2 regions of the Delftia sp. K82 genome follow, and region 1 is predicted to be linked to the other one. Evidence: riboswitches for the same ligand, from Rfam matches in the RefSeq annotation. Region 1 holds a riboswitch; the other holds the start of a gene.

Evidence for each region. Region 1 has a riboswitch for fluoride ahead of crcB (fluoride efflux transporter CrcB). Riboswitches for the same ligand answer to the same signal wherever they lie in the genome.
Region 2: another riboswitch for fluoride. It lies ahead of KDK82_RS22300 (voltage-gated chloride channel family protein); the one in region 1 lies ahead of crcB (fluoride efflux transporter CrcB).

The regions. Positions count from the first base shown of each region.
Region 1 is NZ_MYFL01000001.1:2,488,674-2,504,404, reverse strand. Features, by position in the region: gene lptF (LPS export ABC transporter permease LptF) at 1-40, opposite strand, end outside; gene KDK82_RS11065 (leucyl aminopeptidase) at 64-1,641, shown strand; gene KDK82_RS11060 (DNA polymerase III subunit chi) at 1,687-2,118, shown strand; gene KDK82_RS11055 (hypothetical protein) at 2,122-2,973, shown strand; gene KDK82_RS11050 (D-2-hydroxyacid dehydrogenase family protein) at 3,020-4,036, opposite strand; gene KDK82_RS11040 (DUF4124 domain-containing protein) at 4,669-5,199, opposite strand; gene KDK82_RS11035 (hypothetical protein) at 5,307-5,510, opposite strand; fluoride riboswitch at 5,624-5,687, shown strand; gene crcB (fluoride efflux transporter CrcB) at 5,769-6,155, shown strand; gene KDK82_RS11025 (ATP-binding protein) at 6,333-6,890, shown strand; gene KDK82_RS11020 (FecR domain-containing protein) at 6,938-7,909, opposite strand; gene KDK82_RS11015 (sigma-70 family RNA polymerase sigma factor) at 7,914-8,390, opposite strand; gene KDK82_RS32745 (hypothetical protein) at 8,471-8,617, opposite strand; gene KDK82_RS11010 (hypothetical protein) at 8,645-9,067, opposite strand; gene lexA (transcriptional repressor LexA) at 9,230-9,904, opposite strand; gene KDK82_RS11000 (asparaginase) at 10,003-10,974, shown strand; gene adk (adenylate kinase) at 11,067-11,723, opposite strand; gene kdsB (3-deoxy-manno-octulosonate cytidylyltransferase) at 11,988-12,779, opposite strand; gene KDK82_RS10985 (Trm112 family protein) at 12,847-13,029, opposite strand; gene lpxK (tetraacyldisaccharide 4'-kinase) at 13,094-14,110, opposite strand; gene KDK82_RS10975 (biopolymer transporter ExbD) at 14,124-14,549, opposite strand; gene KDK82_RS10970 (MotA/TolQ/ExbB proton channel family protein) at 14,581-15,213, opposite strand; gene KDK82_RS32005 (hypothetical protein) at 15,361-15,612, shown strand; gene xseA (exodeoxyribonuclease VII large subunit) at 15,609-15,731, shown strand, end outside.
Region 2 is NZ_MYFL01000003.1:1,196,380-1,212,110, reverse strand. Features, by position in the region: gene KDK82_RS22310 (ATP-dependent endonuclease) at 1-312, opposite strand, end outside; partial or broken gene KDK82_RS22305 (IS5 family transposase) at 309-1,132, opposite strand; fluoride riboswitch at 1,303-1,369, shown strand; gene KDK82_RS22300 (voltage-gated chloride channel family protein) at 1,447-2,742, shown strand; gene KDK82_RS22295 (DUF190 domain-containing protein) at 2,739-3,152, shown strand; partial or broken gene KDK82_RS33285 (chromate transporter) at 3,339-3,592, shown strand; gene KDK82_RS22285 (winged helix-turn-helix domain-containing protein) at 3,764-4,495, opposite strand; gene KDK82_RS22280 (hypothetical protein) at 4,510-6,042, opposite strand; gene KDK82_RS22275 (porin) at 6,370-7,416, shown strand; gene KDK82_RS22270 (CzcE family metal-binding protein) at 7,550-7,876, shown strand; gene KDK82_RS22265 (diacylglycerol kinase) at 7,921-8,334, opposite strand; gene KDK82_RS22260 (phosphatase PAP2 family protein) at 8,309-8,917, opposite strand; gene KDK82_RS22255 (heavy metal translocating P-type ATPase) at 9,167-11,635, opposite strand; gene KDK82_RS33490 (zinc ribbon domain-containing protein) at 11,708-11,983, opposite strand; gene flgB (flagellar basal body rod protein FlgB) at 12,012-12,401, opposite strand; gene KDK82_RS22240 (phosphoethanolamine transferase) at 12,503-14,269, opposite strand; gene KDK82_RS22235 (DUF4148 domain-containing protein) at 14,368-14,718, opposite strand; gene KDK82_RS22230 (efflux RND transporter permease subunit) at 14,907-15,731, opposite strand, start outside.

The DNA.
Region 1 (15,731 bases):
TGCGGGCCAGCTCTTTGCGTATGGATGAATCGAATAACATTGGCTGAAAGGAAAACGCCGATTATGAACTTTGAACTGAAGCCGTTGACGACTGCCGCAGCAGTACGTGAAAAGTGTGACCTGTTGTTGGTGCTGGTGACCGAAGCCACGGTCACGGGCAGCGACGCGCTGTCCACTCTGGTCGCACACGCGGTCAAGGCCGGAGATTTCGAAACGGCAGCCGGCAAACAGCTGGCACTGTACGGCCTGCCAGCCGTTGCCGCACGCCGCGTCGTGCTGCTGGGTGCGGGCAACGGCTCGGCACGGGAAGTGCGCCAGGCCGTGGCCGGCGCAGGTGCCGCGCTCAAGGCGACCGGTGTTGGCAAGGCCTTGCTGTGCTTTGGCTTCGATGCGGCAGGTCCTGCCGTTGCTGCCGCCGTTCTGGCGGCGGCCGATGCCTGCTACAGCTATACCCACACCAAGCCGCAGGCCAAGCCCGTGGCGCTCAAGAAGCTGGTGATTGCCGCAGCCGTCAAGGCGGGCGACAAGAATGGCGTTGCCGACGCTTTCAAGACCGCCGTGGCCCAGGCCGAAGGCATGACCCTGGCACGCGAATGGGCCAATCGCCCCGCCAACCACGCCACGCCCACCTTGCTGGCTGACGCGGCCCGCGCCCTGGCCAAGCTGCCCGGCATCAGCTGCAAGATCCACGGTCCCGCTGAAGTCTCCAAGCTCGGCATGGGCGCTTTCATGGCCGTGGCCCAAGGATCGGAGCAGCCGCTGCGCTTCATCGAACTGCACTACAACGGCGGCGCCAAGGGTGCCGCGCCCGTGGTGCTGGTCGGCAAGGGCATCACTTTCGATACCGGCGGCATCTCGCTCAAGCCTGCTGCTGAAATGGACGAGATGAAGTTCGACATGGGCGGCGCTGCCAGCGTGCTGGGCGTGTTCCATGCGCTGGCCCGGCTGCAGCCGGGCGTCAATGTCGTAGGCCTCATTCCGGCGTCCGAGAACATGCCCGGCGGCGCTGCCGTCAAGCCGGGCGACGTGGTCACCAGCATGAGCGGCCAGACCATAGAAATCCTCAACACCGATGCCGAAGGCCGTCTCGTGCTCTGCGATGCGCTGACCTACGCCGCCCGCTTCAAGCCCCGCGCCATGGTGGACATCGCCACGCTGACCGGCGCCTGCGTCATCGCCCTGGGCGGGCTGCGCAGCGGCATGTTCTCGCCCAGCGACGAACTGGCCCGCGCGCTGGAGCAGGCCGGCGATGCAGCACTTGACCCCTGCTGGCGCATGCCGCTGGACGAGGAGTACGGCGAAGGCCTCAAGAGCAATTTCGCCGACATGGGCAATGTGGCTGGCCGCGCGGGTGGCGCAGTCACGGCAGCCAAGTTCCTGCAGCGCTTTGTGGGCGACATTCCCTGGGCGCACCTGGACATCGCCGGAACGGCCTGGAAGAGCGGCGCCGCCAAGGGCGGTACAGGCCGCCCCGTGGGCCTGCTGCTGCACTATCTGCTGGCCGGCATCGATGCTGGCAAGGCGCAGGCCAAGGCTGCTGCACCCCATAAAGCTGCTGCACCCAAGAAGCCGGTGCCACCCAAGGCAGGATCTGCCAGCCGCCGCAAGGCTGCAGTTGCAGCTCAGCCGGAGCAGGCATGAGCGCATCGTCCCCGTCGGCCCGGGCCTGTTTGAAGGGAGCATCGCTTGACTGAAGTGGCGTTCCATTTCAACGCGCCCGACAAGCTGGCCTATGTCTGCCGCCTGGCGCGCAAGGCGCTCAGGCACCGCACGCAACTGGTGGTGCTGGGGTCGCCGCCGCTGCTCAAGGCCTTGTCGCCCAGGCTGTGGAGTGTCTCGCCCACCGACTTCCTGGCCCATGCGGGCGAAGGCGATGGGGCAGACATCATGGCCTTCTCGCCCATCGTTCTGCTGGAGCGGCTGGACGGCGCGCCGCACCACGACATGCTGGTCAACCTGGGCGGCGAAGTGCCCGAAGGGTTCGAGCGCTTTGCGCGTGTCGTCGAAGTGGTTTCCGCCACCGACGAGGAAGACCGCCACCTGGCCCGGCAGCGCTGGAAGCACTATGCGGCCCAGGGTATTTCCATCAAGCGCCATGACCTGGTCCTCAAGGAGTAAGCCATGAGCGCTCCTCCCTCCAAAACCCCACCGCGCTTTGTTCCCACGCTCACCGATGTCGTTGCGGTGGATGCGGTGCAGGCACCGGTTCAGGCGGTCGAACCCCCGGCACCCCTGGCACCCCCCGTGTCCGAACTGCCGCTGACGGACGAAGCGACGCCCTGGGCCAGCGAAGGCATGCTGGCGCCTCGGCGTGGCGTGGTCACCCTGCCTGCGTCCCTGCCGCCGCTGCCGCAGGACCTGGAGCCCCAGCGGCCCATGGTCACCGAGCAGGATGCACCTGAGGAAATCCCGACACCTGCAATGCAGCCTGTGCTCTCGGACTATCAGCCGCCCAGCGCCCCGTCCGTGGAAATGCAATTGGCCCAGGAAAGCCGTCTGGCCGAAATGGCTGATGTGACTGATGCGGCAGGTGCGGCAGGTGCGGCAGGTGCGGCAGGTGCGGCAGATGTGGCTTCAGCGGGCGACGCGGCACCGGTCGGGGAAGTGGTCCCTGCCGACCTGGTGGTCCCGGTGGTGCAGGCTGTCGTGGCAGAGGCGGCTGCCGCGCCGACGCCGGCTTCCCCCGCCATGCCGGCCGCCCCCACCATGGAGTCCATCTGGGACAGTCATGCGCAGCAGGTCACCGAGGAATATCTGGTCCATCGCCTCATGCAGCGTGTGGACCTGGTGCTGGACCAGCGCCTGCGCGACGCCATTGCCACCGTGGTTCAGCAGCAGACACGGTCCATCGTCGTGCGTCTGCGCGAGGAGGTGGAATCCGTCGTGCGCCAGGCTGTCTATGAGGCGGTGGCCGATGAACTGGCCTTTCGCGCCACGGCCGCACGTGGCGACTCCGGCCAGGGCGGCCGTTGAGTGCAGGGCAAGGGCGGGTGGCGCAAGCCCCCGCCTGATCCGGTCGTCAGCCTGCGCGGGCCGGGCCTGAGAACACCTCGGGATTGAGGATGTTGCTGGGCTGCCCCGCAACGAAGTTCACCACATTGTCGAAGGCAGCGCGAAAGTACAGCTCGTAGCTGTCCTGCTCCACGTAGCCGATGTGCGGCGTGCAGATGCAGTTCTCCAGCCGCAGCAGCGCATGGCCCTGGAGAATGGGCTCGCTCTCGAACACGTCCACGGCCGCCAGGCCCGGCCGGCCTCGGTTGAGCGCACCCAGCAGGGCATCGGCCTCCACCAGCTCCGCGCGCGAGGTGTTCACGAACAGGGCGGTAGGCTTCATGCGTGCCAGATCCTGCGCCGTGACGATGCCGCGTGTGGCCTCATGCAGTCGCAGATGCATGGACAGCACGTCGGATTCGGTAAAGAAAGCCTCGCGCGATTCCGCCGCCGTAAAGCCATCGGCCTGCGCCTTCTGGCGCGAGCTTTCGCTGCCCCAGACCAGAACCTGCATGCCGAAGGCATGGCCGTAGTGCGCGACCAGCCGTCCAATGCGGCCGTAGCCCCAGATGCCCAGCGTGCGCCCGTGCAACACGCTGCCCAGTCCGAAATTCGCAGGCATGGACGCAGCCTTGAAGCCCGATTGCTGCCAGGCGCCGTGCTTGAGGTTGGCGATGTACTGCGGCAGCCGCCGCGTGGCCGCCATGATCAGCGACCAGGTCAGCTCTGCCGGTGCAATGGGCGAGCCCACGCCCTCGGCAATCGCAACGCCTTGGTCGGTACAGGCCTGCACATCGATATGAGCGCCGGCCTTGCCGGTCTGCGCAATCAGCTTCAGGCGCGGAAGCTTTTCCAGCAGCTGCCGGCTGATCTGCGTGCGCTCGCGGGTCAGCACGATGATGTCCGCATCGCGCAACCGCACCGACAGCTGGCCAACGCCCTTGACGGTATTGGTGAAGACCTTGGCGTTGAAGGGCTCCAGCAGACGAGCACAGTCCAGCTTTCGCACGGCGTCCTGGTAGTCGTCAAGAATGATGATGTTCATTGCCTGTGAATCCGTCATAAGCCTTTGATTTATCTCTGGTTTGCCGCGCAAGATGTTGTCGGCAGACACTTTAATCTGTCGTTGCGCTCTGTCTTCGGCATCGTCGGCACTTGCCTGAGCTGGGCTGCTTGAAGGTTCTACGACGCTCGCGCAGCCAAGGCCCTGAAGCCCGGCGAACACATTGTCGTTCAAGCTTGTCCCAACCTGAGGCTGGAGGCTTCGGTCAGTACCAAATCTTGGACCTGTCGTTACAGAAGCCTCGCAGATGCAAAGGCTCAAGCCGGCGAAGTGCGGCCGTTGGCCCACCATGCCAGCCGCACAGGCTGCTTCTGAATGGCAAGCTGCATCTTGCTCCGCTCGCCCCGTGGCTTATCCAACGAACGCAGGCAGGCAGGCCAAGGTCGGCTCCGCGCAACCGTATCAGTGGCTTACACACTGGAACGTCTTGGCGACGACGATGTCGAGAAGGCTTGGTGGATGGCCGCCTGTTGTGAAGTCGGTGAAGACCGGTTGGCGGCGGTCTGAAGAGGCTGTGTGGCATTGGGAGAATGCCTGAACATGTTCCCCCGCTGCTGAGTGGCGCGAGAGGAGTCATGATTGCGCTCGATATCTGGCAGTTCCGTGCCTGGTTCTCATTGAGAAACTGGTTGCTGAATGGAGTGGGGTACTCCCGGTGTCACAATCACCTTCGGCGGCTCCTGCATCAGGGGCGTATTTGAGCCGCATGCAGCATTGACACCCGTGATCGCGGCATTGGTCCGCATCCGTTTTTCGTCTTGGGAAATGGTGCGAATGCTGGAGACGAATTCCAGCTCCTTGCGCGCCTGCTTGCACTGAAGGGACGCGCCGAGCTGCTCGGGCGCAGGAGCAGTTGTCTGGCGGGCTTGCTGCTCGATGATACGCTGCTGGCTCTCGATCTGGCGCTGCTGCATTTCGTTCAGCTGGCGCTGATACTTTTGTTCATTCGCCTGTGCTGCATCAGCCCGCTCACGGGAGATCTCATCGTCCGATTTTTTGCGCTGTATCAGAGCTCCAGTGTCATTGCTGCTGCAAGGACTGTCTGAGAAAGTCGACTTTCCAGAAGCATCCTTGCATTGAAAGACCTGGGCTGCGGCAGGCAATGCGAAAAGTGCTGTAAAGATTGCTGTGGTCAAGAGTCGCATATGCATATCGATGAATTGATGGGCCTGATCGGATCCGAATTACAGACGAAGAATAGTCCTTTGACCCGCATGCCCGGCAACTTTCGTCTTGGTTTGAATGGCCCGCTTCACTCTGCGTCCCGCAGGGCAGCGCGGCGGGCTGCTTCAGCGGTCTCCTGAGCCTCCTTCTCGGCTTGCCTGAAACGTTCTTGTGCTGTGGTCGGTGTGCCGTCATGGCCGCCTGCGGCGCGCTCACCGATGTGAATGTTGGAAAGCCTTGCTGTGCCGTACAGCAAGGCCGCTGCAATGATCAGGAGCACGATGAATTTCATTGTTGCATTGTGCCGCTGGTCATTTGGAGGGTACGGCCAGCGTCTGCAACGCAATCTCACACCTCTGCCGCTTGCCAGGTCCAGAGTAAACTCGCCCCCGCAGCCAGCACTCGCTGCACGATGGGAATGGAGCTTCCCGAAACCGCCCTGCGAAGGGCTGATGGCTCCTGCCTTGGTGGGATGGGTCCTGCCGGTGGCGGGGCCATGTCTTGATCTTGCCCGGCACGCCCGTCCCGGTTATTCGATGAAAGGACGGTCATGGGGTTCTACGGTTTCATTCTGGTGTTCGTTGGAGGCGGCCTGGGGTCTGCGCTCCGGCATGGCGCGAACTTGCTCGCACTGCGGCTGGTGGGCGGTGCGTATCCACTGGGTACGTTGGCGATCAATGTGCTGGGTGCCTTCGTGATGGGGGTGGTGGTGGAGTGGTTTGCGCTCAAGACATCGCTGCCGCAGAGTGCGCGGCTGTTCATCACCACTGGCATTCTGGGTGGCTTCACCACGTTTTCGACGTACGCGCTGGAGGTCGGCATGCTGTATGAGCGTGGCGACTGGCTGGCCTCCGTGCTGTATGCGCTGGGCTCGCTGGTGCTGGGCGTGGCTGCGCTGTTTGCAGGGTTGGGGCTGGTGCGCATGGTGGCCCATTGAGACACCGTGATTGCGCTATGCTGTGCGCCATGGCCCGCCGGAACGCAACGCAGATTATTCGCACCATCCATTGGATGGTGGGTTAGCCAGCGGCCTTCAGCGCCATGCAACCCGCCCAGAGGAGGCGGGTTTTTCATTCTGTCTCCGGGGTTTTCTCAAGCCTTTCAGGAGATGGATATGCAGGTTTCCGAACAGTCCCGGCCCCGTTGCGCAGAATATGCCGATGACCCTGCCGCCAACGCGCGGCTTGCCACGCTGCACATGGTCTGCTGCAAGATCGGCTCGGGCAAGTCAACGCTGGCACGGCAATTGGCGGCCGGGCCCGGAACGGTGTTGGTCAGCGAGGATTCCTGGCTGGCCGGCCTGTACCCCGGCGAGATGCAGTCGGTGGCCGATTACGTGCGTTGCAGCACGCGGCTCAAGGGGTTGATGGGGGCGCATGTACAGGCGCTGCTGGACGCTGGCGTGTCGGTGGTGCTGGATTTTCCGGCCAATACCCTGGAGGGGCGGGGCTGGGCGCGCAGCGTGTTCGAGAAAGTGGGCGCCTCGCACCGCCTGCATTTTCTGGATGTGCCTGACGAGGTCTGCAAGCAGCGCTTGCGTGTGCGCAATGCGGCAGGCGAGCATCCGTTTCAGGCCAGCGATGAGCAATTCGACCTGATCACGAGCTACTTTGTCGCGCCCTCCGACGAGGAGGGCTTCGACGTGGTGCATCACCCGTATGCGCCGCTCTGAAGTGCTGGTTTGGACGAGAGACTTCGCCACGGCCTCATCCCATCATCTCAGCTTGATCGCGCTTGCACCTCCACCCAATAGCGGGTGCGGGTGCGCAGTTGCAGAGGAAAGCGGCTGACGAGCGCGGCCAGGGCGCGATCCGTGTCATCCACGGGAAAGGCGCCCGAGACAAGCATCCCGGCGACCTCGGCCGAGCAGCCCAGGTAGCCGGGCCGGTAGCGGGCAAGGGCGTCAATCAGCTGGCCCAACGGCATGTCCAGTGCGACCAGGCCGCCTTCATGCCAGCTGGCTGCAAAGGGGTCTGCGGACGTGGGCGGCTGGGTGGCGCTGGACGAGAAGGCGGCCTGCTGTCCGGCCTGCAATTGCGCGGAGGGTGCATCGCTGTCCAGAGGCTGCAGGCGCACGGCCTTTTCCTGCACGGTGACATGGCACAGGCCATCGTCCGCGAGATGAACCGTGAAGCGCGTGCCCAGGGCCAGTACGTGGCCTTGCGGGGTCTGCACGCTGAAGGGGCGGCCCAGCGCGTCGGGCTCGGTGGCGACGAGGATGCGGCCACGGTGCAGGCGCAGCAGGCGCTGGCGGTCGTCAAAAACGGTGTCCAAGGCGGTTGCCGTATCCAGGGCCACCAGGGAGCCGTCGGGTAGCTTTAGATCCCGGCGCTCGCCCGTGGCTGTGCGCTGCCCGGCCTGCCAGCTTTCCAGTGGTGCGCCTTTCCAGGCCATCCAGGCCATGGCGCCGCTGCCCAGGCCCAGAGCCACGCCGCGCACCACGGAGCGGCGGGTGGGCGAGGTGCGACGGCCCAGCGCCTGGCGCGCCAGTGGTGCGGGCAGATGCGACAGTTGCGCGGTGACGGATTGCACGCGCAGCCAGGCGCGCTGGTGGGCGGGATCGGCCTCATGCCATTTCTGCCAGTCCTGTTGCAGGCCTGCTGTGGCAGAGGCGCCGCGCAGTTTCACGTGCCAGGCGGCGGCCTCATGCAAGGCGCGGCGGTCGTTGCCTTCCAGATGTCTCTCGCCCATGTGGCTATGCCAGGACCAGGCAGCAATGCTCCATCGCCCGGGTCAGGTAGTTGCTGACGGTGCGCAGCGATACACCCAGGCGCTGGGCGATCTCTGGGTAGCTCAGTTCCTCGAACTGGGCCAGCACGAAGGCTTCGCGAACCTTGGGAGGAAGGCTTTGGAGCATGCGGTCCACATCCAGCAGGGTCTGCTGGACGATGGCCTGCTCTTCGGGCGAAGGCGCCAGTGATTGTGGCAACTGGGCCAGATAGTCCAGATAGGACTGCTCCAGCGTGCGGCGGCGAAACAGGTCGGCGACCAGGCCCCGGGCGATGGTGGCCAAGTAGCGCCTGGGTTCGCGGATGTCCTGCTGCGGCAGGGGCGAGCGCAGCAGGCGCACAAAGGTGTCCTGGGCCAGGTCGGCGGCATCGTCACGGTTTCCCAGGCGTTTGCGCAACAGGCTTTCCAGCCAGGGATGGTGATTCTGGTAGAGGCTGTGCACGGAGAAGGCTGGGGCGGAGGAGGCGGGCGCAGTGGCAATCGCTGCTGCAAAAGATAATAAGAATGCTTATCAATTATCTTTCAGGCCTGCGCCCCTCCCGCAAAGAGGGCGTCCACTTGTTGCATGTGCGCTACAGGGTAGTGGTGGCCGCCAGCCTGCAGCAGCTTTGCGCAGGCCGATTCCTCGTGCGGCACGCGGTCCGCGCCGCCCAGGTTTGTGTCGTGCAAGGTGTGTCGCACACCTTGCATCGGGCCTCAGTTGGCTGCCGGTCCGCCATGCGCCTCCATGCGCTCCAGCGCAGCGCAGACATCGGCCATGCGCCCGGAGATGAACAGGCATTCCGGCTGCTCCTGCGGCGACCGCTGGATGATGCGCAGGCCTGAAGGCTGCTCAGGTGCGGATTGCAGGGCGGGCTGCGTCGGCAGCAAGGGCAGGATCAGCTGGGCATCTCCATGGTCTGCAGCGCGTGCGGCCTTGCCGCGGCGCTGCTGGCTGCGCCGGCGTGCCTTGCTGAAAGAGATCACGTTGGCGGACTCGGGTGCTGCAGCAGGTAATGGCTGGCACGCAGGGGCTTGTGCAAGTGGCATGGCCGACTCCATGGCGGTCGCAGTCAGGCGGATGCCATGTGCCAGGCGCAGGAAGGAAAAAGAAGACAGTGTTGGCAGAGCGAATCCCATGTGACGACTCCTGTTGGCGTGTTTCAAAGAGGCATGGACACAGGCAGGATTGCGGTTTGCGGGCAAAGCTCCGCCCAGGGCGAAGCTCCAAGGCTTCGCGCCTACCACCTGGGCGGTGCGTGAAATGGGGTGAGGCGGCCTGAGAAGGGCCGCCAGTCCGGCTTACATGGACATGCTGTTGCGGATCAGCCCCACGGCCAGGCCTTCAATGGCAAAGGCCTCTTCGGGGGCGACGCGAATCACCGGGTAATCGGGGTTTTCCGGCAGAAGTTCCACGCCCTGCGTGGTGCGGCGCAGGCGCTTGACGGTGACTTCATCACCCAGGCGCGCCACGACGATCTGGCCGTTGCGGGCTTCGTGTGCGGACTGCACGGCCAGCAGGTCGCCGTCCATGATGCCCGCGTCGCGCATGGACATGCCACGCACGCGCAGCAGATAGTCGGGGCGCGTCTGGAACAGGCTGGGCTCGACGGAATAGGTTTGGTCGATATGTTCCTGGGCGAGAATGGGCGAGCCCGCCGCAACGCGGCCCACCAGGGGCAGCATCAGCGGTGCCAGGGCCGACAGCGGCAGTCCGAAGCTGGTGCCGCGCGCGGCATTGATGTTGCGCACGGTGTCGGTACGCAGGCGAATGCCGCGCGAGGTGCCGCTGACCAGTTCGATCACACCTTTGCGGGCCAGGGCCTGCAGGTGTTCCTCGGCAGCGTTGGCGGACTTGAAGCCCAGCGTGTTGGCGATTTCCGCGCGTGTGGGAGGCGCGCCCGTGCGGGAGATGGCGGCCTGGATCAGGTCCAGGATCTGTTGCTGGCGGGCGGTGAGCTTGGGATGGTCGAGCATGGCGTGCGTCCGGTCCTTGAGGGCAGATGGCAGGCTGGGAGGCCATCTGATGATTTATACAGTATCTGTATTTTTAACCAGTTTTCCAAGAGGTGCAAGTGGGGCAGTCAAAGTTGGTGATTCTGGGCACGGGCGGGACCATCGCCGGCCGGGCGGATTCGCAGTCGCAGGGCGTGGGGTACAAGGCCGGGCAGATCACGGTGCAGTCGCTGCTGGAGGCCGTGCCGGACCTGGAGCAGCAGGCGCTGGGACCCGTGCAGACGCAGCAGATCGCGCAGGTGGACAGCAAGGATATGGACTGGCCCGTGTGGCGCGCGTTGCTGCGCGCCTGCACGCAGGCGCTGGAGGATGCGGACACACGCGCCGTGGTGATCACGCATGGAACGGACACGCTGGAAGAGACGGCCTGGCTGCTGCACAGCCTGCTGCCGGCCACCAAGCCCATTGTGCTGACCTGCGCCATGCGCCCGGCCACGGCCCTGTTGGCCGACGGGCCGCAGAATCTGCGCGATGCCGTGAGCCTGGCTGCCAGCGGCGGGCGCAGCGGCGTATGGGTGGTGGCAGGCGGCGAGGTGCATGCGGCAGACCAGGTGCAGAAGGTCCATCCCTACCGGCTGCAGGCAATGCGCTCCGTGGAAGGCGGGCCGCAGGCGTTGGTGGAGGAAGGGCGTGTGCGCTGGCTGGTGCCCGATGCGCCGTCCGCGCGGACCATGGTGCCTGCGGCCATGTCATCTGATCTGCTGGCGCTGGATGAGCTGCCCTGGGTCGAGGTGGTGTTCAGTGGCGCCTTGGCGCGTGCCAGCGGCGTGAATGCGCTGGTGGCGGCAGGCGTGCGTGGCATCGTCGTGGCTGGCACGGGCAATGCGACGGTTCACGAAGGCATGGAAGCGGCCTTGCAGCGTGCCCGTGACAAGGGCGTCTGGATCTGGCGGGGCACGCGCTGTGCCGAAGGCCTGCCCGTGGCCTCCGGCCTTGGGACCAACCCGGCAGAGGCCGATCTGGCGCAGCTGCCCGTGGCAAAGGCCCGGATTGCGATGATGCTGGCGCTAGCAGCGCAGCCGCGCGATTGAGCCGGGCGGCGACACCGGCATTTCTTCAGTTGCTGGCGGTCAACAAAAAAGCACCCTGCGGGTGCTTTTTTCGTTGTGGCACATGGCCTGCATCACTCAGCCAGTGCAGCCAATGCGCGTTGGGTGATGTCCTCGACCGAGCCCAGGCCGCTGATGGCGCGGTACTTGGGCGCCGCTGCGGCTTCCTTTTCGGCCCATGCGCGGTAGTAGTCCACCAGGGGGCGGGTCTGGCTGCTGTAGACGTCCAGGCGCTTCTTGACGGTTTCTTCCTTGTCGTCTTCGCGCTGCACCAGCGGCTCGCCGGTCACGTCGTCCTGGCCTTCGATCTTGGGCGGATTGAACTTGACGTGGTAGGTGCGGCCCGAGGCGGGGTGGGAACGGCGGCCGCTCATGCGCTCGATGATGGCGTCGAAGGGCACATCGATCTCCAGCACGTAGTCCAGCTTTACGCCAGCGGCCTTCATGGCGTCTGCCTGGGGAATGGTGCGGGGAAATCCATCAAACAGGAAGCCGTTGGCGCAATCGGCCTGGGCGATGCGTTCCTTGACCAGATTGATGATCAGGTCGTCGCTGACCAGTTGGCCGGCGTCCATCACGGCCTTGGCCTGCTGGCCCAGGGGCGTTCCGGCCTTGACGGCGGCACGCAGCATGTCACCGGTGGAAATCTGGGGGATGCCGTACTTCTGGCAGATGAAAGCGGCTTGCGTGCCTTTGCCGGCGCCGGGTGCGCCCAACAAAATCAGTTTCATGGAAGTCCTTGAGGAGAGTAGAAATTCTTGTCTGCCGGATCGGCCCACCGGGGCGGACAGTCCATGCGTCATATTTTTGTCGCGGGCAAGGATAGCACGCACAGGGCTAACACTGGCTTACACGCAGAGGGCAAAACTGTCGCCTGTGCAATCTCCAAAAACTGCGTTTTGCTGTCCGACAAAACCGCATGTGCAGTTGTGTTGTGAATGGCGATGCCGGGCATCGCCATTGGCGCATCTGTATTGGCGTATGCGGGATCGGATTCAGGCGGACAACCGGGCGCGCACCCGCTCCAGGTCTTCGGGGGTGTCCACGCCGGGGCCAGGTGCATGGGGCGTCAGGTGGACGGCGATGCGGTGGCCGTGCCACAGCGCACGCAACTGTTCCAGCGCCTCCAGCACCTCGGTAGGGGCGGGAGAAAGCTGCGGGAAGCTGCGCAGGAAACCGGCACGGTAGCTGTAAATGCCGATGTGGCGCAGTGGCGCGAAGCCGGGGTGGCCCGGTGCTGCCGCTGCAGATGCCGTCTCCCACCATGCCTGGCCTGCATGTTCACGCGCAAAGGGGATGGGTGCGCGGCTGAAATAGTGGGCCATGCCCTGGGCATCGCAGACGACCTTGACCACGTTCGGGTTGGTGAAGTCGGCCAGGCTGTCGATGGCATGTGCCGCCGTGCCCATGCTGGCCGAGGGCCGCAGCGGCAGCAGGGCAGCCACGGCATCGATGAGGTCGGGAGCGATCAACGGTTCGTCGCCCTGGACGTTGACGACGATGTCGTCGCCATCCAGGCCCAGCAGTTCGCAGGCCTCGGCCAGGCGGTCGCTGCCGCTGGCGTGGTCGCTGCGGGTGAGCACGGCCGCAACGCCGTGCGCGGCGCAGGCGGCGACGATGCTTTCGTCATCGGCCGCGACCACGCAGCGCGTGGCGCCGCTGAGGCCGGCACGCTGTGCCACGCGCACGACCATGGGAAGGCCTGCAATGTCTGCGAGGGGCTTGCCTGGCAGGCGGCTGGAGGCAAGGCGGGCAGGAATCAGAACCGTGAAGGGCGCGGTGGGCATGGTGCGTTGCGGAGAAGGTCGAAAGTGCGGGCGCGGGCGTTGTCGGAAATCGGGCCTTGCGGCGCGATCAGTCCTCGAGCTCGTCGTCGTCCAGCGTGCGGGCTTCGGCCTCCAGCAGCACCGGAATGCCGTCGCGCACGGGGTAGGCCAGGCGCGCGCTGCGCGAGACCAGTTCCTGGTGCTCGCGGTCAAAGCGCAGCGGGCCCTTGGTGACGGGGCAGACCAGCAGTTCGAGAAGTTTGGCGTCCATGGCGGATCCTGTGTTTTGGAGGGGGAGGGCGGGCCGTGGCGGCCAGCCAAGACGGTGATGATAGTCAGGCGCGTGGCCTGCGCAGCGCCTGCAGCCGCTGATCCAGCAGCGCCCAGAAATCTGGCGGCAGCTGCAATTGCAGCGCAACGGACCAGGCCTGGGGATGGGTTCGCCACAGCTTGACGGCATCCTTTTCGGTGCAGACCAACGGGTCTTCATTGCGTCCCAGGCGCTGGAAGCTCTCAAAATTATAGTGATCCGGCAGCGCCTGGGCGTGCTCCAGCGCCAGGCCCTGTTCACTGGCCAACATGGAGAAAAAGCCCTCGGGCCGGGCCACGGCGGCCACGGCCTCCACGGGCCGTCCGCGCAGGGCCGCCAGGGGAATGCGCTCACCGTGCGCATTGACGCCTTCAGCGGCCAGTTGGCGATGCATGGCAAAGGCGGGCGCATCCGTTGGCGGGCAGGCGCCCGCGTGCAGCACGGCGGTGACGGGGCGCGGCCAGGGTTCGCGAAGCGGGCCTGCCGGCAGCAGCCAGCCATTGCCGATGCCGTCGTCATTGAAGACGCACAGCTCAATGTCGCGGGCCAGGGCCAGGTGCTGCAGGCCGTCGTCGCTGATGACCACATCCACCTGCGGATGGCGGGCGCGCAGGGCCTGGACGGCCTCGATGCGCTTGCGGGCCACGAAGACCGGCACGCCGCTGGCACGCGCCAGCAGCGCGGGCTCGTCGCCCACATCGGCGGGGGCGCTGTCAGGATGGGCTTCGCGGCAGTCGTCCGTGCTGCGGCCATAGCCGCGCGAGACGATGCCAGGGTTCCAGCCGCCATCCTGCAGATGGCGGGCCAGGGCGAGCGTGACGGGGGTCTTTCCGGCGCCGCCCGCAATCACGTTGCCGACGACGATGACCGGAATGCCGGCCTGGCCTGCACGCCTGAAACCCAGTGCATAGGGCAGCCGATGCAGGCCCAGCAGGGCACGGTACAGCAGGGACAGGGGAAGGAGCGCGCAGGCCAGCGGGCCGCGGTGGCGCCAGGCCGCGCGAAGCCCTCGGGCTGCGGGGGTGGGGCCATTCCCGGGCATGGAGGCCTTGCCCTCAGCGCCCGGCGCTGGCCGACGTCTGCGTGGCAAAGGTGATCTGGGACAGTCCGGCGCGGCGCGAGGCCTCCATCACCGACACCACGGACTGGTGCGGCGCGGTGGCGTCGGCGCTGATGATGACCACGCTGTCCTTGCCGGCAACCGCCGCTGCGGCCAGTGCCTGGGTCAGGCCGGTGACGCTGCGGTCTTCCACGGCGGTCTTGTTGATGGCGTAGCGGCCGTCGGCAGCGATGGCGACGATGATTTCGCGGGGCCGGTCGCGCTGCTGCTCGACATCGGCCACGGGAAGGGTCAGCTGCAGCTCGGTGAACTTGCTGTAGGTGGTGGACAGCATCAGAAAGATCAGCACCACCAGCAGCACATCGATGAACGGGATCAGGTTGATCTCGGGCTCGTCACGGCGGCGGGGACGGAAGTTCATGGCAGGTCTCTCGCGTGCGGGTTCTGCGGGTTCACTTGCCGCCGACGCGCACCAGGTGGCGCACGAACTGCTCGGAGGCCAGCTCCATGCCCAGCAGGTAGCCATCGACGCGGGCGCGGAAGTAGCGCCAGAAGATCAGCGCCGGAATGGCGACGATCAGGCCGAAGGCCGTGTTGTACAGGGCGATGGAGATGCCGGCCGCCAGCTGCGCCGGGTTGCCGCCGCCGGTGGCCGATGCGCCGCCTTGCGAGCCGAAGATCTCGATCATGCCGATCACCGTGCCCAGCAGGCCCAGCAAAGGCGCGGCAGAAGCGATGGTGGCCAGCGCGCTCAGGTGCTTTTCCAGCGTGTGGGCAGCGGCGCGGCCGGCGCCTTCCATGGAGGCGCGAAGCTCTTCTTCGCTGCTGTCCGGATGGGCTTGCAGGGCGCGCAGTCCGCTTGCCAGGACTTCGCCCAGCGTGGAGTTCTGGGACAGCTGCTGCACGACTTCCTGGCTGGGCAGGCCGCGCGAGGACACGGAAATCGCCTCGCCCAGTAGGGCGGGCGGCGCCACGCGGGCCGTTTTCAGCGCCACGAAACGTTCAAAGACCAGGGCCAGAGCCAGGATGGAGCAGGCAATCAGTGGCCAGATCGGCCAGCCTGCGGCTTGTATGATCGACAGCAAGTTGTTTTCCCCCCGCGTTTAACTGCAGCCGACGATTATGGCCCAGCCATATGGCCGGTCCAGGCGTCTCGTGTCCGCGATCGCCTGAAAACTGTGACCCGGCGCAGCATCCAGGCAACGGGCGGCTCCCCATATTCGGGATTTTGGATGGTCGCTATAGCACAGATTTCTGTGGATAACTTTGTTATCAAGCGGGTTGCGCAAACGCCGCTGCGGCGGCGAATGGACACTGTGACAAATGTGAATTCTTTGTTGCAGCAAAAAAATCTTTATGAATCAATTGCTTGCGAGGTGTTTTTGAGAGTGCTTCTGCAAATTGCCGCCAAAGTGCCTGCTCGGGTCTGCATCCGCCTGCCTGTGGAGAATGTTGCACTGCATGCAGACCGGGAGGCCGCATGAGCGGTGCATTCGGCGCAATGAACCCAGCAGCGGCGCCGCTGGTCTGGGAAGTCGGCGCGCTGTGCCGCGCCGTGGGCGACGCCTTGCAGGCACGCTTCAATCCGGTGGCGGTGCGCGGG
Region 2 (15,731 bases), on a different contig from region 1:
CAATACCTTGCGATGGGTTTTCGGGAGATGCTTGCGCATGTTCTCGTAGTACTCCAAGTCCTGACCAAGGCTAAAGAACTCAGGACCAAGAGAAGGGAACGAATCGGGGATCTTGGTGTTCCGACTGTTGGTCTGGAGAATCTTCACATCCCCAAGAACTTCTTTGCCCCCGCTCTTTTTGAACAGACAGAGGTGGTACAACGTCTCGAAGTTGTAGTCGTCCCAGTTGTCTACGATGTAAACGACACACGGGAGTTCTGCTCCCTGCGGCAGGACGTAGTCGCGGTTTTTAGTACTCTTGTAGAAATTCATCTCTCCTCCCTAAATTTTATTATATCTGGGCTTAAGACTGGCGAACACCACCGATCCACGAAGCGCGCGCAGATGACCGCTGCCGCCAATTTCAGCAGCGCTTCGTGGATATCCAGCCGTCGTTCAAAGCGGATTCGCAGCTTGCCAAAGCCTGCAAACCAGCTGTGCATCCACTCCACCACCCACTGGTGTTTGCCCAGGCGCTCGCTGCTCTCAATGCCTCGTCTGGCAATGCGGCCAATGATGCCCCGCTGCCTCAGGTGGGCTCGGCATCGCTTGAAGTCGTAGCCTTTGTCGGCGTGCAGCTTTGCCGGTCTTCTACGGGGACGTCCTGGCAGGCCAGCAATCGCAGGAGTCGCGTCCACGCACTTCTCGAATATCGTGGAGTCGTGCCGGTTCGCGCCGCTGACCAAGATCACCAGCGGGATGCCTCTGGCATCTACGACGATATGCCGCTTGGAGCCGAGCTTGCCTCTGTCAGTGGGGTTTGGGCCCGTTTCCTGCCCCTGGGGCTTGGTACCGAGGAGTCATCAATGCTGGCCCGGCTCCAATCGATTTGGTCATGTTCACGCAAGCAAGTCTGCATGGCTTAGTGCAGCGGCTCCCAGACACCAGCGGCGTTCCAGTCGCGCAAGCGCCCCCAGCAAGTCATGCCGCTGCCGTAGCCCAGCGATTGGGGAAGGTCTTCCCATGGAATGCCTGTTTGCGGCACGAACAAGATGCCGTTGAGGACGGCTTCATCGCTGACTGCGAGTTTGCGCGCATCGCCTTTGGCAGAAGGCACGAAGGCTGGGATCAGGGGTTGTAGCTGTAGCCACAGTTCTTTGCTTACGGGTCGTCATGCCATGAGGGCAGCGAGCGTAACTGCTCTGCGGGGGCCTGTGACGAAGTGGTGTTAGCCACTCTTTAGCATGTTTACGACTTTAATAAATCAAAACACCGGCCATCTCGCGGCGCGTACTGCACAGCATCCATGCTTTTTCCTATAATGCAGCGCAAAGAGATGGCGTGCCTCTAAAACCGCCGCACTAGTGCGGCTGATGACGCCTACAGAACCTGGCTTGTTCAGGGCTGTAGGCGCTCGCGCATGCAACTCGTCGTTGGTCAGGCCGATTAATTCGAGCTACCTGACCAATGCGCAAATTCCCCCATTTCGAACAGCTTGAACTGCTTCCCTATCTGGGCAAGTGGTTCATCTTCGCCACCCTCGTGGCGGCCCTGGCCGGCACCGCTTCCGCGTTCTTCTTGCTGTCCCTGGACCTGGCGACGGCCTGGCGTGAGGCCCATCCCTGGATCATCTGGCTGCTGCCCTTCGCAGGCATGGCAGTGGGCCTCGTTTACTTCCTGTTGGGCAAGCGGGTGGACGGCGGCAACAACCTGTTGATCGAAGAGATTCACGACCCCAAGCAGGTGGTGCCGTTACGCATGGTGCCGCTGGTACTGGGCGGCACCGTCATATCCCATCTGTTCGGCGCATCAGTCGGGCGCGAGGGCACCGCCGTGCAGATGGGGGGCGCTCTGGCCGACCAGCTGACGCATGTTTTCCGACTCCACCAAGACGATCGCCGCGTGCTGCTGATGAGCGGAATCAGCGCCGGCTTCGCTTCGGTCTTCGGCACGCCGCTGGCCGGGGCAGTCTTCGGTCTGGAGGTGCTGGCCATCGGCCGTATGCGCTACGACGCGCTGTTTCCCTGCATCGTGGCAGCCTTCGTAGCCGATCAGGTCTGCACCGCCTGGGGAGTCCACCACACCCACTACGCCATGAGCGCCGTGAACAATATCGATGCTTGGAGTGTGGTCGCCGTCATCATCGCCGGCATTCTCTTTGGCCTGGTCGGAATGCTCTTTGCCACCGCCGTGCACAAGATCGGCGCGCTGGTCAAACACCTGATCGCATACCCGCCACTGCGGCCTTTCTTCGGCGGCCTCGTCATCGCCACGGCGGTTTGGGCGCTCGACGCCTACCGCTACATCGGCCTGGGTATTCCGGACATCGCTCGCTCCTTCCAAGAGCCCATGCTGCCATGGGACTTCTTGGGCAAGCTGGTGTTCACGGTCGCCTCGCTGGGGACGGGCTTCAAGGGCGGCGAGGTGACACCGCTGTTTTACATCGGTGCGACCATGGGCAACGTCCTGGCGCCTTTGCTGCATATGCCGTTCGCGCTCATGGCCGCCATCGGCTTTGTTGCAGTATTCGCGGGGGCGGCGAACACGCCCATTGCTACTACCTTGATGGCGATGGAGCTGTTCGGCGCTGGCATCGGACCACTGGCGGCTATCGGCTGCGTCACCGCCTACCTGTTCTCCGGGCATGCAGGCATCTACCACGCCCAGCGCATTGGCCACAGCAAGCACCACAGGCGCAGCCTGACCGGGGCCGAAGTTCCACGCCGCGATGTGGAGGCAACCAAGACCAAGGATCCAGCATGATGAGCACCAAACCGGCCACGCTGGCAGCTCTGCGTCTGTACTTCCCGGGCGCTAGCACGGCCAAGGCCACGCGCTTCTGGCACCGCCTGAGCGCGCCTGCGCTGGCTCATCACCTGCTGGTTGCAGCAAAGAACGCGCACATCCGCCAGGCCATGCTGCATCGGGTCAGCTCGGGCTACCTGCCGGGCGAACGTCTCTCGCACAGCCATGCCGAAGTGCTCGACATGCGACATCCTCAATGCCTGGAACTGCTGGACTCTGAGCAGCGCTTGCGCGCCTTTATGCATGAGCACGCAGGCGAGCTGAACAAGGTGCACGCGGTCTTGCTTCTGGCCGAGCTTCCGCTTGGGCCGTTCCGGTTTCCGGGGGAGGCGCGCCGGGGTACCAAGCCGCCGCCGGATGAACAATGACGGCGAGGTGAGCGGCAATTGTTCGTTGTGAACCTGTTGTTGGTGCACAGATTCTGAGCGGCTGCAGCGGCTCGCATGCAGACCTTCACGAGCCCTTGACGGCCGCGGCGCATCAGCCCAGAGCCCCGTGCTTTCGCCGATCGCTCACTCCTCCCCCGTTCGGGAGGGGGCACAAACTAAAGTGCAGTGGCGCACCGAGTGCTCAGAGCCATTACGCACGTGCGCTTTCGGGTGAAGATTGGCTTCATCAGCGTTGGAGGTCCTGCTGGCCAGATTTCCACATGCAGGAGGAACTGGTGGGCTGCCGCCGCTGGATTTCCAAGAAGCGGTTCCTGCATGCGCTGAACTACAGCATGTTGCTGACCGGTCCGGACGCGCACCAGCTGGAGATCTACATCGGTTGGCTGTTGCACCGCACCTGGGGCGTAATCTTGGCGGGCGCGCATTGGAAACATCGAGTCTCTACAGTTGCGAAATAAGAGCTGGGCTAGTTCTGTTGGCGAGGTTTGATTTAAGCGAGTGTGTGGGATCTGCGTCGATTTAATTGACTCAACTCTCTGCGAGGCAGCACAGTTACACCCAATATACGAAACGGCGCACCACTTTTTCGTTCAAGGCGCTTGTGTCTCTGAATCTCGAGTGGATGATTCCGGCTCCAATTCTTTGGCTGCGGGGACTTCTAAAATATATCCCACACCCCTTCGAGTATGGAGTAGCTTCAACTCATGATTGTCGTCTAGCTTCTTTCGTAGTCTGCGTACTGCAACATCAACCATATTTTTCGTAAATTCGCCTTCTTTCTTCCAAACATGTACCGCCAGATACTCTCGGGATAAAACCCGTCCTGATCGACGCATGAATTCCAATAGCAACGAAAACTCACCTTTGGTTAGGTCAAGTCTCTTACCACCACGTTCTGCTCTTTGTTTCGACAAATCAAGCACGAGATCTTCTAAATTATAAAACTCTCTGTTTCTCAAGTCGCGCAGCAAGCCGGCTTTGATTTTTTCAACAATTTTTATGATCTCTTCGTTGTTTTTGATACGCGACATTGATAATGTCTTTTTATCTCTTAAAAATAGCTGGTGGCCAGTGTTATGTGTGATTTTTGTGATGGCCGAAACTGGGAGATATTTATCAGGGCCTTGCCTGCAGAATAACTCTACCTTCTCCAAATATGACTGTTTCTCATAAACCAGTATGATGGCAATATTATTGCTTATGGCGAACTTCATACCTGAGTCATAGTCGATAAATTCTTCTATTGTGAGCTCGAAATTATGCAAAGTCTCTCTGAGATATTGTGGAAAATCTTCATAAGATCTAATTACAACTATTCGCATTTATACATTTGCACCTAGAAGGATTCTTTTAGGATTTCTTTTTGCACCTTTGCCCATTTAGCCCCCACTCTGGTGCTTTCTCTTTCTTGGGAAGACGCTGAAGAAAAGAAAATTTTCTCCTGTACATGCAACTTCTGGAGCAACCTCCTCAGTTGCAGCGATCTCGCTCTAAGCGATCCTTCAAATATCGTGCTCTCCAACGAATTAGATGTAAAAAGAGCTGATGCGATATCAAGGCAGTTCATCGCATAAGTGCTAGTTGCAGGAATAACTCTTGGTTCGGAGAGCTTTCCCTTCGCAACGAGGGTGTTCTTTTCTAAAACCAAACCCCATGGCCGAATGGTGGTTGTAATATTCATGGACAGGGCTTCGAGCTTTGTCAGTCCAAAAGCTCTTGCCAGTCGCAGTCGCATCGCCAGCATGGGAGTAACGCTTTGGATTTCTAATATTGCTGCTTCGGCATCTTCTTCTAAGCCAGAAACAGGAAGTACGAAGGAGCAAAGCAAAGTCTTAGCCAGTGAATCCCCTTTGTGGGCAGAAGAATGAAGTAACTTCATTCCGGTTGCCATTGAATCTATATCCAAGGATTCTCTGAGAATAATTATTCCGAGGCAGCGTTCTGCTTCTACAATTCCATGTTTTGCCGCCTTTTCGAGGCAAAATTTTGCCATTGTTGGATTTGCTACAGAGCTGCGGTAATCGGAGCAAATTCTAAATAGATGCAGCCAAGCGATAGACATGCCAGCATCGGCGCATCGCAAGAGGAGTGCAACGGATTTCCTGAGATTTTGTGAGCGCACAAGTCGATCCGCCGGTAAATGACCGCATGGATATCCGGCTAGTGATCTTCCCAAAATATGGCACGCATTGAGATCGCCATTTGCAGAGCATCGCTCTAAGCTCTGCTCGATCATACTCTTGGATAGACAACCCAAATCGCGCCTAAATTTCTCTGCATACGCAACAATGTCGCATATCAGCTGATGAAAAACTGGGTCAAGCGCAACAGATCGGCAGCTCATTGAGAGCATTGATATCATCTGTATGCTCTTGTCGAGGCGATTTTCATCTAGTGCGGATCGAGCCTCGCTTTCGATGACATAAGAGACATCTTTCGGATTAATAACACGTAGTGCATATAAGGATTCCAATATCTTGGAAACAGATGGAATTTGACTATCGATAGCATTGCTCTCAATAAGTCTGGTCTGGCATCGGCGTAGCCAGGAAATTCCCATATCTGGCTCGCAACGAAGAAAGTGCCAGGCTGACAACTTTAATCTAGCGATCTCATCCACTTCAGCAGCTTGCCTAAGAGCGAAAGCCAGGTCCTCGCTGATGAGCTCTCGGAGCGATAGATTTTTTGCTAAGCAGGAAGCAACTCTTTGTTCGGCTTTTGGGATCGCCAATCTGAGATAAGAAATCCCGATGGAAGTATTTTTGGCTATCCCAGGTGAGCCTGTTAAATATGCTTCACCAAGCTTTAAGCATGCCTCTGTATCCCCAGTCTTCGCAAGCTGCCTGAGCTGTAAATCCTCTCTCCGCATCACATCTCCCGGAATCACTATAAGTTGAGCAAAAAATCCGAATCCTAGTTTTTCAAAGACACTAACAAATTTGTGATGGCATATTCCACTCAAAAAAATGACATATTTGCAATTTTCATGAAACGCTATGCCTCGGAACTATCAGAAATCAGATCTGCAGCTTGAGATGTTGGAAAGAGGGTTCATGAACGATGGAAATGCGCAGTTTTGGCTTGCGCAAACATGCTCATTCCTTTTCACTGAGCGATATTTTTTTGTGTGACGTTTAGGATTCCGTTTGATGGCCTAAGCAGGCATCAACCTACCGCTTTCTTAAGGAAACTGATCATGAACCTCAAACATATAGTTGCGTTGTCGCTGGCAGGCATTGCTGCAAGTGCAAGTGCTCAATCCTCCGTCACCCTGTTTGGTATCGTTGACGTGAACACGCGTTACGTGAACAACAGCAATCTTCCAAGCAACCTGACGATGAACAACAGCGGTCTGTCGTCCGGCCGCTTCGGTTTTCGTGGCGTAGAAGATCTTGGCGGAGGCCTGAAAGCTGGTTTCTGGCTTGAGTCTGACGTTAATGCCGATACCGGCACCTTCAGCTCGACGGGAAAATTCTTCCAGCGTCGCTCGACGATCAGCCTGATGGGCAATTTTGGTGAAGTTCGCCTGGGTCGCGATTTCTCGCCTGCTTCCATCAATGCAACCAAGTTCGATCCCTTCAATGTGATCGGCCTGGCCGGCTCCAACGTCACCAGCCGCTTGCCTGGCACAATCGCGTCGTACTATCGTTACGACAATGCCATTCAGTACTTCTCTCCGAAGTTCGCGGGTTTCCAAGCGGAAGCAATGTACGCTATGGACGAAGATCCGCTGACCAAAGTTGGTCGACACATGGCTGGGCGTTTGGCCTATGACAACGGTCCTCTGAGCCTCTCGCTTTCGTACGGTGCAACCGATGTCACGACTGCTGGTGCCAAGCTCAAGCAATATGGTGCAGCAGCGTCGTACAACTTCGGTGTAGCGACTCTGATGGGTTATTTCCAGCGTGACGATCTGCCCTTTGGAACTTATGGCTCTCGTGCTGCGGGCTCAGAAGATCGCTGGCAAGTTGGTGTGACGGTGCCTGTGGGCAAGGACTACATCCGAGCTTCTTATGTGCGCACCGATTCGCGTAAGGGCCCCGTTGGGTACAACCAGAGCGATGCTAACAAGTACGCAATCGGCTACGTCCACAACATGTCGACTCGTACGGCTGTCTACGGCACTATCGCCCGTATCACGAACAAGGGTGGTGCGAACTTCAGCTTGGTCGGCGGGGCGTCTGGTCTGGCTGGAGGCGGTAGTTCTACTGGCGCAGAAGTCGGTATTCGTCATTCCTTCTAAAGAGCCAGGTTTTCAGTCTGCAATGTGACAGGAAAGTAACTGTCCAGCTTGCAAATTTAAATGTTGGCTCGGTTACAGTGAATGCCATGGAGTTAGCGCTCCATGGCATTTTTTTATAGGAAAGGAGTCTCCAATGAAGTCCACTCTGTCGCTTGCCGCTGTTGCCATGATGCTCGTTACGAGCCAAGCATGGGCGGATACTTTCCCTACCGGAAAGTCTTACTACGGCTCTGAGGTTCAGTCTCCGAATTTTCGAACGATAGACCTTTCTCAGAAAAAACCAATAAACATAAATTGTGGAGAAATTATTCAGTTTTCGAGCAACGGAAAGACGTTCATCTGGAAGGCTGATTCAATTTACCATTCTGAAGTACCGATTGCAAAATTTGCTCCCAAGGGTTTTGATGCCCAAGGCAGGTCGATGTTTGTTGCCCCCAATGAATATGAGTATGGTGGGTAATCTGTCTGCCATCTAAAAAATAGCCCACCGTAGGTGGGCTATTTTTAATTGAAAAGTCGGATGTTGTTGTATATGGTAGCCGTCCATAGCGCCAAGCATAGCAGTATGCCCATCAGCACTGCCGCACTACCTAGGTCCTTTGCTCTTCTAGAGAGTTCGTGCTCTTCGGAGCCTACCCTGTCTATTGCAGATTCGATAGCAGAATTGAGAACTTCTATTAACATCAAGACCCAGATGCTTGCGATAAGTAGAAACTTCTCCAGCCAACCGTTTCCAATCAACAATGCCAAAGGTGTGGATATGACAAATATCTTGCACTCTAGCCTGAATGCTTTTTCATGCCAAGCATCTAGGATGCCTCGCCAGGAGTAACGCGTTGCGTGAATTAGTCGGTTTAGTCCTTTTCGGCTCTTCTGCTGATTGACGAAAATATTAGGCTTGGTAGAGTTGTTTTTCACAATAGTGGCTGCGGGGGTGAGATTCAAATTTTGAGAAGAAGGTGTACATCAGTGCTGATATGTACCAGCAGATTGCTAAAGACCAGAGGTCATGGGATGCAAAATGAGCGCCTCGAAACTGCTGCGTCAGGCCAAAGATCAATCCGGACAATATTCCAATGGCGAGGCCCAGCCATCGGTACGATGGTTTAACCATTAGGTAGAAAAAATAGAGACTAATCCATGCATATCCAGCACTAGCATGCCCGGCAGGAAAGCATTTTCCTCGCCCGAGGCCTGAGGGCCTGGTCTCAAATAGCCCTACAAATGGGCGATCCCCTCCGTAGTCCACCAGGCTCCAAGGGCAGTCCATGTTAGTTAGTGATTTTAATAAGCTTATTGCTACCACACTCGCTATTATGGTAAGCAGCAAATAGCACAATGGCGTTCTCCACAACCGAATGTATGGCGCACATTTAAGAAAAGATATAGTGTAGAGGCAGAAAACTGTTATTGCTGCAAGGATGCTTGCAATCTTTCCACCTCGATGAAGTATTGTTGACGCGAGCCAGTTATCGACAAACCTCCATTCATGGCCTTGCATTCCGTATATAGAATCAGCAAGCCATTGATCACCTCCTCCTGCCATGAGCACATATGACATAGCAATTATTGGGAGGAATGGTGTGAAGATATGGGTGATCAGAAACTGGTGTCGCTGGGAATCTATATAATTTCCCAATTGTTCTTGAAACATATTTTTTATTCTGAGGCCGCACTGCAGGGCCGATGCCCCAATTAGAACTGGCCCGTATCGAAGGGCCAGTTTTTCAGACTATGTGGTCAGCACCGATCAAACCTGCTGCTTCTTGTAGGCTAGCAAACGTAGTGCATTGAAAACCACTAATAGGGTTGATCCTTCATGGACCGCAACCGCAGCACCAATACTGAGTCCCATAATAGTAGCCGGAACTAGAACCGCGACTATGCCTAAGCTCACGAAGACATTCTGTCGTATGACTGATCTGGTGTGTCGACTCAGGCCTACCGCAAAAGGCAAGTGCTTTAGATCATCTGCCATTAATGCGACATCTGCTGTTTCTAGAGCCACGTCGGGACCGGCAGCTCCCATTGCAATTCCTACAGTGGAGTTCGCCATGGCGGGGGCATCGTTAACACCATCTCCAACCATGGCGACTTTAGTATTTTTCTTTAGATCCCGTATTGCCTTAACTTTGTCTTCTGGCATGAGGTCACCCCAAGCCTCGTCTAGGCCCACCTCTTTAGCAATCGCATCCGCAACCTTTTGATGGTCACCAGAGATCATTATCATTCTGGAAATACCTAGACGACGCAGTTCTTGCAGTGCTTCCTTCGCTCCAGGCCTCGGAGTATCTAGTAGACCGATAGCTCCTAGCTCTTTATCATCAAACCGAACAAACATTGTTGTTCGGCCATCTTCTCGGAGTTTGTCTATTATGAATTTTGACTGACTGCTTAGACTGGGAATTCCCTCAGTGCCGAACATCTCGGCCTTACCGATCCAAACCGGTTTGGAGTCGATGGTCGCCTTCACTCCACGGCCAATCAAATTGTTGAGATCGACGGCATTCAGGCGGACCGGCACGGTGATGCGGGCGCCTGCATCTTTCACAATTGCTACAGCAAGAGGGTGATCGCTGAGAGACTCAACTGCTATGGCCACTTCTAGCAGTTCTTCCTGCGTAACTCCTTCCAGCGGTACTACATCGGTAATCCTTGGCTGACCTTCGGTCAATGTTCCGGTTTTATCAAAGGCAATTGCGTTCAGCGATCCAAGTTCTTCTAGAGGAGCTCCACCTTTGATCAGTACGCCTCCTCGAGCTGCGCGGGCTATACCGGACAGCACAGCGCTTGGTGTGGCTATTGCGAGCGCACATGGGCTGGCGGCGACCAGTACAGCCATCGATCTGTAGAAGCTCTCTCGGAATGACTCGTCAACAACAACCCACGCAAAAAGCAGTAAAAATGCGAGCAGCAGAACCGCTGGGACAAATACCTTCTCGAATTTCTCGGTGAAGCGCTGAGTCGGTGACTTCAAGGTCTCGGCTTCGCTAACCATTTTCACGACTCTGGCCAGTGCTGAGTCTGAGGATTTTTTGGTTACCTCAATTTCGATACCACTAGCTCCATTAATCGTTCCGGCAAAAACCTTTGATTCCGATCCGACAATATCGGGCTTTGCTCTGGCTCTATCAATATCAGCAACAGCTCGTTTGTCAACTGGAATGCTTTCGCCGGTAACTGGAGCTTGGTTGATGGCAGAGTTGCCGCGTACGATGAAGCCATCGGCCGCAATGCGCTCATTTGGCTTAATGAGGACAGTGTCGCCTACGACCAGTTCTTCGACAGGAATTTCGCGGGCCTCGCCGTCTCTCCGAACTGTTGCTTTATCAGGTGCTAGCTCTGCGAGTGCTTCAATTGCACGCTTGGCGCGGCCCATCGCGTAGTGTTCGAGGGCATGACCAATGCTGAAAAGAAAAAGTAATAATGCACCTTCTGCCCAAGAGCCCAGAGCAGCAGCGCCCGCTGCAGCTACAAGCATGAGGGTATCTATTTCAAACCTCTTAAGTTTGAGGTTCTCTATTGCTTCTCTTAAGGTGAAGAATCCACCAAAAAAGTATGCTAATACGAAGCAGCTAATTGGTAGCCAAGATGGTGCATTGGCTACAAATTTTTCAATGACCACCCCCAATCCTAGTAGCGCGCCGCAGGTGATCGCGAAAATCATCTCGGCATTTTCTCCCAAAATGCCATTCCCATGATCATGCTTATGATCCGATTCGGATTTTGAATGCTCGTGACCCTTTGGGGCAGAAGGATTAGCAGCCTTCGACCGAACTGGCGTAACGTTCAACTCTTTTAGTGCCTCCAAAATATCAGCTTCTTTTATTTTTGACTTGTCGAAGTCGATATGAACTTGTCCAGTTGCGCTTACTTGCACTTCCAGAACACCACTCAATTCGCTGAGTTTGGCCTCAACGGTTTGGGCCTTGCGCGCGTGCTTGATTCCATCTAACTCGAGCAGAAAATGGCCCCATCGGTCGGTGATCCTGGAGCCAGCTGCTTGAACTAGTTCGCGTATCCGAACTAATGACAGCTTATCTGAATCATAGTGTATGCAAAGCTTAGGCCATTCACCATCCTGTCCAGGCTCAAGATGTACTTTCTCAACCCCATCCCTTCCTTCAATATCATTTAACAATCTTCTTACTAGAAGATCCTCGCTCGAGGAAATCGATGGCAGCACTACTGGTATGTCTAGACGCAGTTTTTTTGTCATGATGTTTAGGCGAAGACAGGAAGAAATCGATACTTGCTTCGCAGCGTACTAGTTGGCGCAGGCAACGTCAACTTAGGAAGCCGCGCGTCCGCATTGAGGGCAAAATTTTGCGCCAGGCGTGATAGTTGCATCGCAACCTTGGCAAACTAATGAAAGTCCGCATTGTCGGCAGAAGCGGCTCGTCGCTGAATTGATCGTTCTACAGGTTGGACATGCATATCCGACTTCTCCATAACTCCCCCTTTGTGCGGGCTGATTGTATTGATTGTGATGACCGCCATTTTTTTGGTGATGGCCACCATTATTGTTATGTTGAATTTTTCCAAATAGCCATTTACTGATACCCATGATTCAATTTCCTTGAAGCGAGATTTAATTATTTAATCATTTTGGCTAGCATATCGCCAATTTCAGAATACTCTTCTACCGCTTGTTTCATTGCAAGCTCTGTCCGAATTGCATTGTCAATAAAGCTGGCTCTTTCTTGGTCTAAGTCGACAGTATTTCTGTCGAGAGAATTTTGTGATGCCGGACGGAAGGCGACTTGTGTGTCATAAATAGATTTCATCTCAGAGCTGGGAATGTGACCCTTGCTGGTGCTACTAACGGACAGCATTGTTGCGTTGCTCCGTTCAAGTGCTTCTTTGAAATCAAGGTCCTTTGCCTGGTACCCAGGTGTATCTGCGTTGGCTATATTACTTGCAATAATCGCAAGTCTTTGAGTTCTTATCTTTAGAGCTATATCTTCAAAACGAACTTCACTCATTTCATGCCTCCAGTAAAATCCTCTTTCGAGGTGATTGCCATTTCATCGTTGACGGTCAAAGACTGGTTAAATATGATAGTGGACTGGCTAATTTGATTGGGTTACATATTTGTTATGTTGGCGACCGACTCTTTCTTCATGCATGGTGCAGTGATGTCTAGAGATTTCTCATAAACATCTGTTTGAACGTTCATTAATCCAAGTACAGTATGAAAGTAGTTATCATGACTAATGGCTCTGTCGTTGTTTTTCTCTGCAATGCAGGATAGGTTTTTTTGTCTGGATGCCATCATGGATTCGGAGAGCCAAACTATCCACGGTATATTTTTCTGTACGTTGGGCGCTATTGAGTATGGGAGGCCGTGAAGATATATGTTATTTTCACCCAGTGATTCTCCATGGTCAGAGACGTAAATCAATGCAGTGGGGGTTGATGGGAATTTGTTTTTCAGCCACTCGATAGAGCTATTTATGAAGTGATCCGTTTCGACAATACTGTTGTCGTAGGCGTTTATAACCTCTTGCTGTGTACATTGCTGCAGAGATGCTGATTTGCATTCGGGCTGGAAAGGCTTTCTCTGCATGCTTGATCTCTTGTAATAGGCGGGTCCATGGCTACCCATCTGGTGAAGCACGATCACCTTGCCTTTATCTCCTGTATTTGTTGGAGGCCATTTAATACGCTCTTCAAGAGAGTCCAGCATGGCTGCATCTTGGCAAACACCTTCTTTGTCACATAGAGGGTTGTTTGGTTGATGCTTGAATTGTTCGTTTGCGACCCTTGCGCAAATGCCCTTGCACCCGGACTGGTTGTCGAGCCAGAAGACGGATAGCCCGGCGCGACTCAAGACATCGAGCATGTTTTCGTAATTTTGCTTTCTGGAGAAATATTTTTCTCTACTCATGTGAGAGAACATGCAGGGAAGCGACTCAGCTGTACTCGTCCCGCAAGACCAAGCATTTTTCGATGAGAAGATATCTGTACGTTGGGACAACTGCGGAGTTGTATTCCTTTCGTACCCGTTTAATCCAAAGCTTTCTGATCGTGCAGTTTCACCGACTACTAGTAGTAGGATGGGCGCGGCTGTAGTTTCTGCAGGGGGTGTAATTATTTTGGCGTCTTGGCCTATTTTAGAAAGCTCAGCATTTGTCCGTTCTAATGGATTTGTGGCAACCTTAATTGTTGAGTAAAAGGTATTTAGTGGGTTTATCAGATATCTCATCTTTGTATGATTTCTCATCGTCGAGGAGAATGGCTGATAAATTAAAAATATGCACAAAATTGAAAATACTAAGCCCGTTGCTGACAAAGCAATGGAGGTGGCTAACGACCCAACTGCAGTAGTCTTCTTTACATTCGCAAGACATATGAACGCGATCGGTACTGCAGAAAGCATAACTACGGTAAGCAGCATTTGTACGCTTACGAGATCGCTCGCCTCAGCCACATCCGTTTGTATTGTGTTCCTCACCATGCCGGGATCAATGACTATCCCGTAGTTCAGCATGAAGTAGCTTGTGATAGACGCTGTAAGTATCGAAAAAATCAACACTGGCTTTAGCAGCCGTCCCCAGGCGAAGATTGCGATGAGTGATATATTTAATGCAGCGACTGCCGTTAGAAACCCTGTAAAGAACTTGGCATCGACACCTTCAGGCAGTTGGCTCAGAGCTTTCCACAATGGAATATTTCCAATGGTCGCGATCCACAGTCCTGTCGCAATGATTAAAAGAGCTGGGCCAACTGTCAGGTGCGCTGATATTTTCTGTAGAAAGCTTTGATTATTATTTTTCATGACTAGCTCTTTTGCTTGAGCCAAACGCAGAAAGCCTTCCTCAAGAGAACGTTGTTCTAAAGAGGAAGGCATAATCTGCTTTTCTATGCGCGACTATTTTGTCATTGCTGATGACAGATAGCCACGTCTTTTTTGATGGTATACGGCTGTCGTGTTAAGCGATTTCGTGCTTAACCGCCCATCGAACGCTGACGGGCGTCGCGCTCAGCAGGAGTTTCCCTCAGCAGCTCGTTAATTACTTCTTCGCGTGTCTTGCCTGTAGTAGGTTGCTTCGAGGCCGCCGGGTAAACTCCCGTATTAAAACGATTGGTACCACCCTCACGGACAGCCGCTGCAGCTTCAGCTTGAACTTGTTCACGGGTTTTTTCGCCCTTGAAATGCTCCGGGTAAGTCTTCACCCCCGCTTCGTTGTTGGCAGGGTGCTGGTAGCTTTCTGCCGAGGCGGTACCAGGGAGAACGAACGCCGCCGAAGCGACCAATGCTGCAATAAAAGATGCAGAGTAAAAACGACGGTGCTTCATTGGATTTCCTTTCAACAGAGTTTTGATTCTCTTCTCGAGATTTGGATCTATCTCAAGTCGATGGCTCTACTGTAGAAAAATGCCCCCCACAGGACGCACACATTGCAGTGACAAAGCTGTAATCTTGTTGACACAAAAAAAGGCCATGGCATTAAGCCATGACCTGTAAAAGGCGATCGCTGTCCCAGTTACACGATCGCCACCTCGCCAGAGGACGATGCTCCACTCTCGGGGTTCCCTTGACCTTCACTTTCTGAAGGGTCGTTCCTGTGTATGAGTCGGTACAGCAAAGGCAGCACTAAGAGCGTGAGGATCGTTGAGGACAGAATCCCTCCGATCACCACGGTGGCCAGGGGACGCTGCACTTCAGCTCCAGTACCCGTGGCGATGGCCATGGGGACGAACCCAAGTGAGGCGACCAGGGCGGTCATCAAGACCGGCCGCAGCCGGGTCAGGGCTCCCTCAGTCACGGCGTCAGCTACGTTTCGACCCTCTTCACGCAATGTACGGAAGTAGGAGATCATCACCAGGCCGTTGAGCACTGCCACACCGGATAGCGCGATAAAACCCACAGCTGCCGTAATCGACAACGGGATGTCGCGCAGCCATAGCGCCAAGATGCCTCCCGTTAGCGCAAACGGAATACCCGTGAAGACGATGAGGCCGTCACGAACGTTGCCGAACATTGCGAAGAGCAGCACGAACACCATCAAAAGTGCAACGGGTACGACGATCAGAAGTCTCTGTCGAGCGGACTCCAGGTTCTCAAACGTACCTCCCCAACGGGTCCAGTAGCCAGCCGGCAGTTGCAAGCTCTCCAGGCGCTGCTCTGCTTCGCCCACAAAGGACCCGATGTCACGTCCGCGCACGTTTGCGCTGACGACGATGCGTCGTTTCCCATCCTCTCGGCTGACTTGGTTGGGACCAGGCGCCGTCTCAAAGGTCGCAACGGAAGACAAAGGGACGAAGCCAACTCGGCCATCTGCTCCCTTTGGCAAGGCGATGGGAAGGCG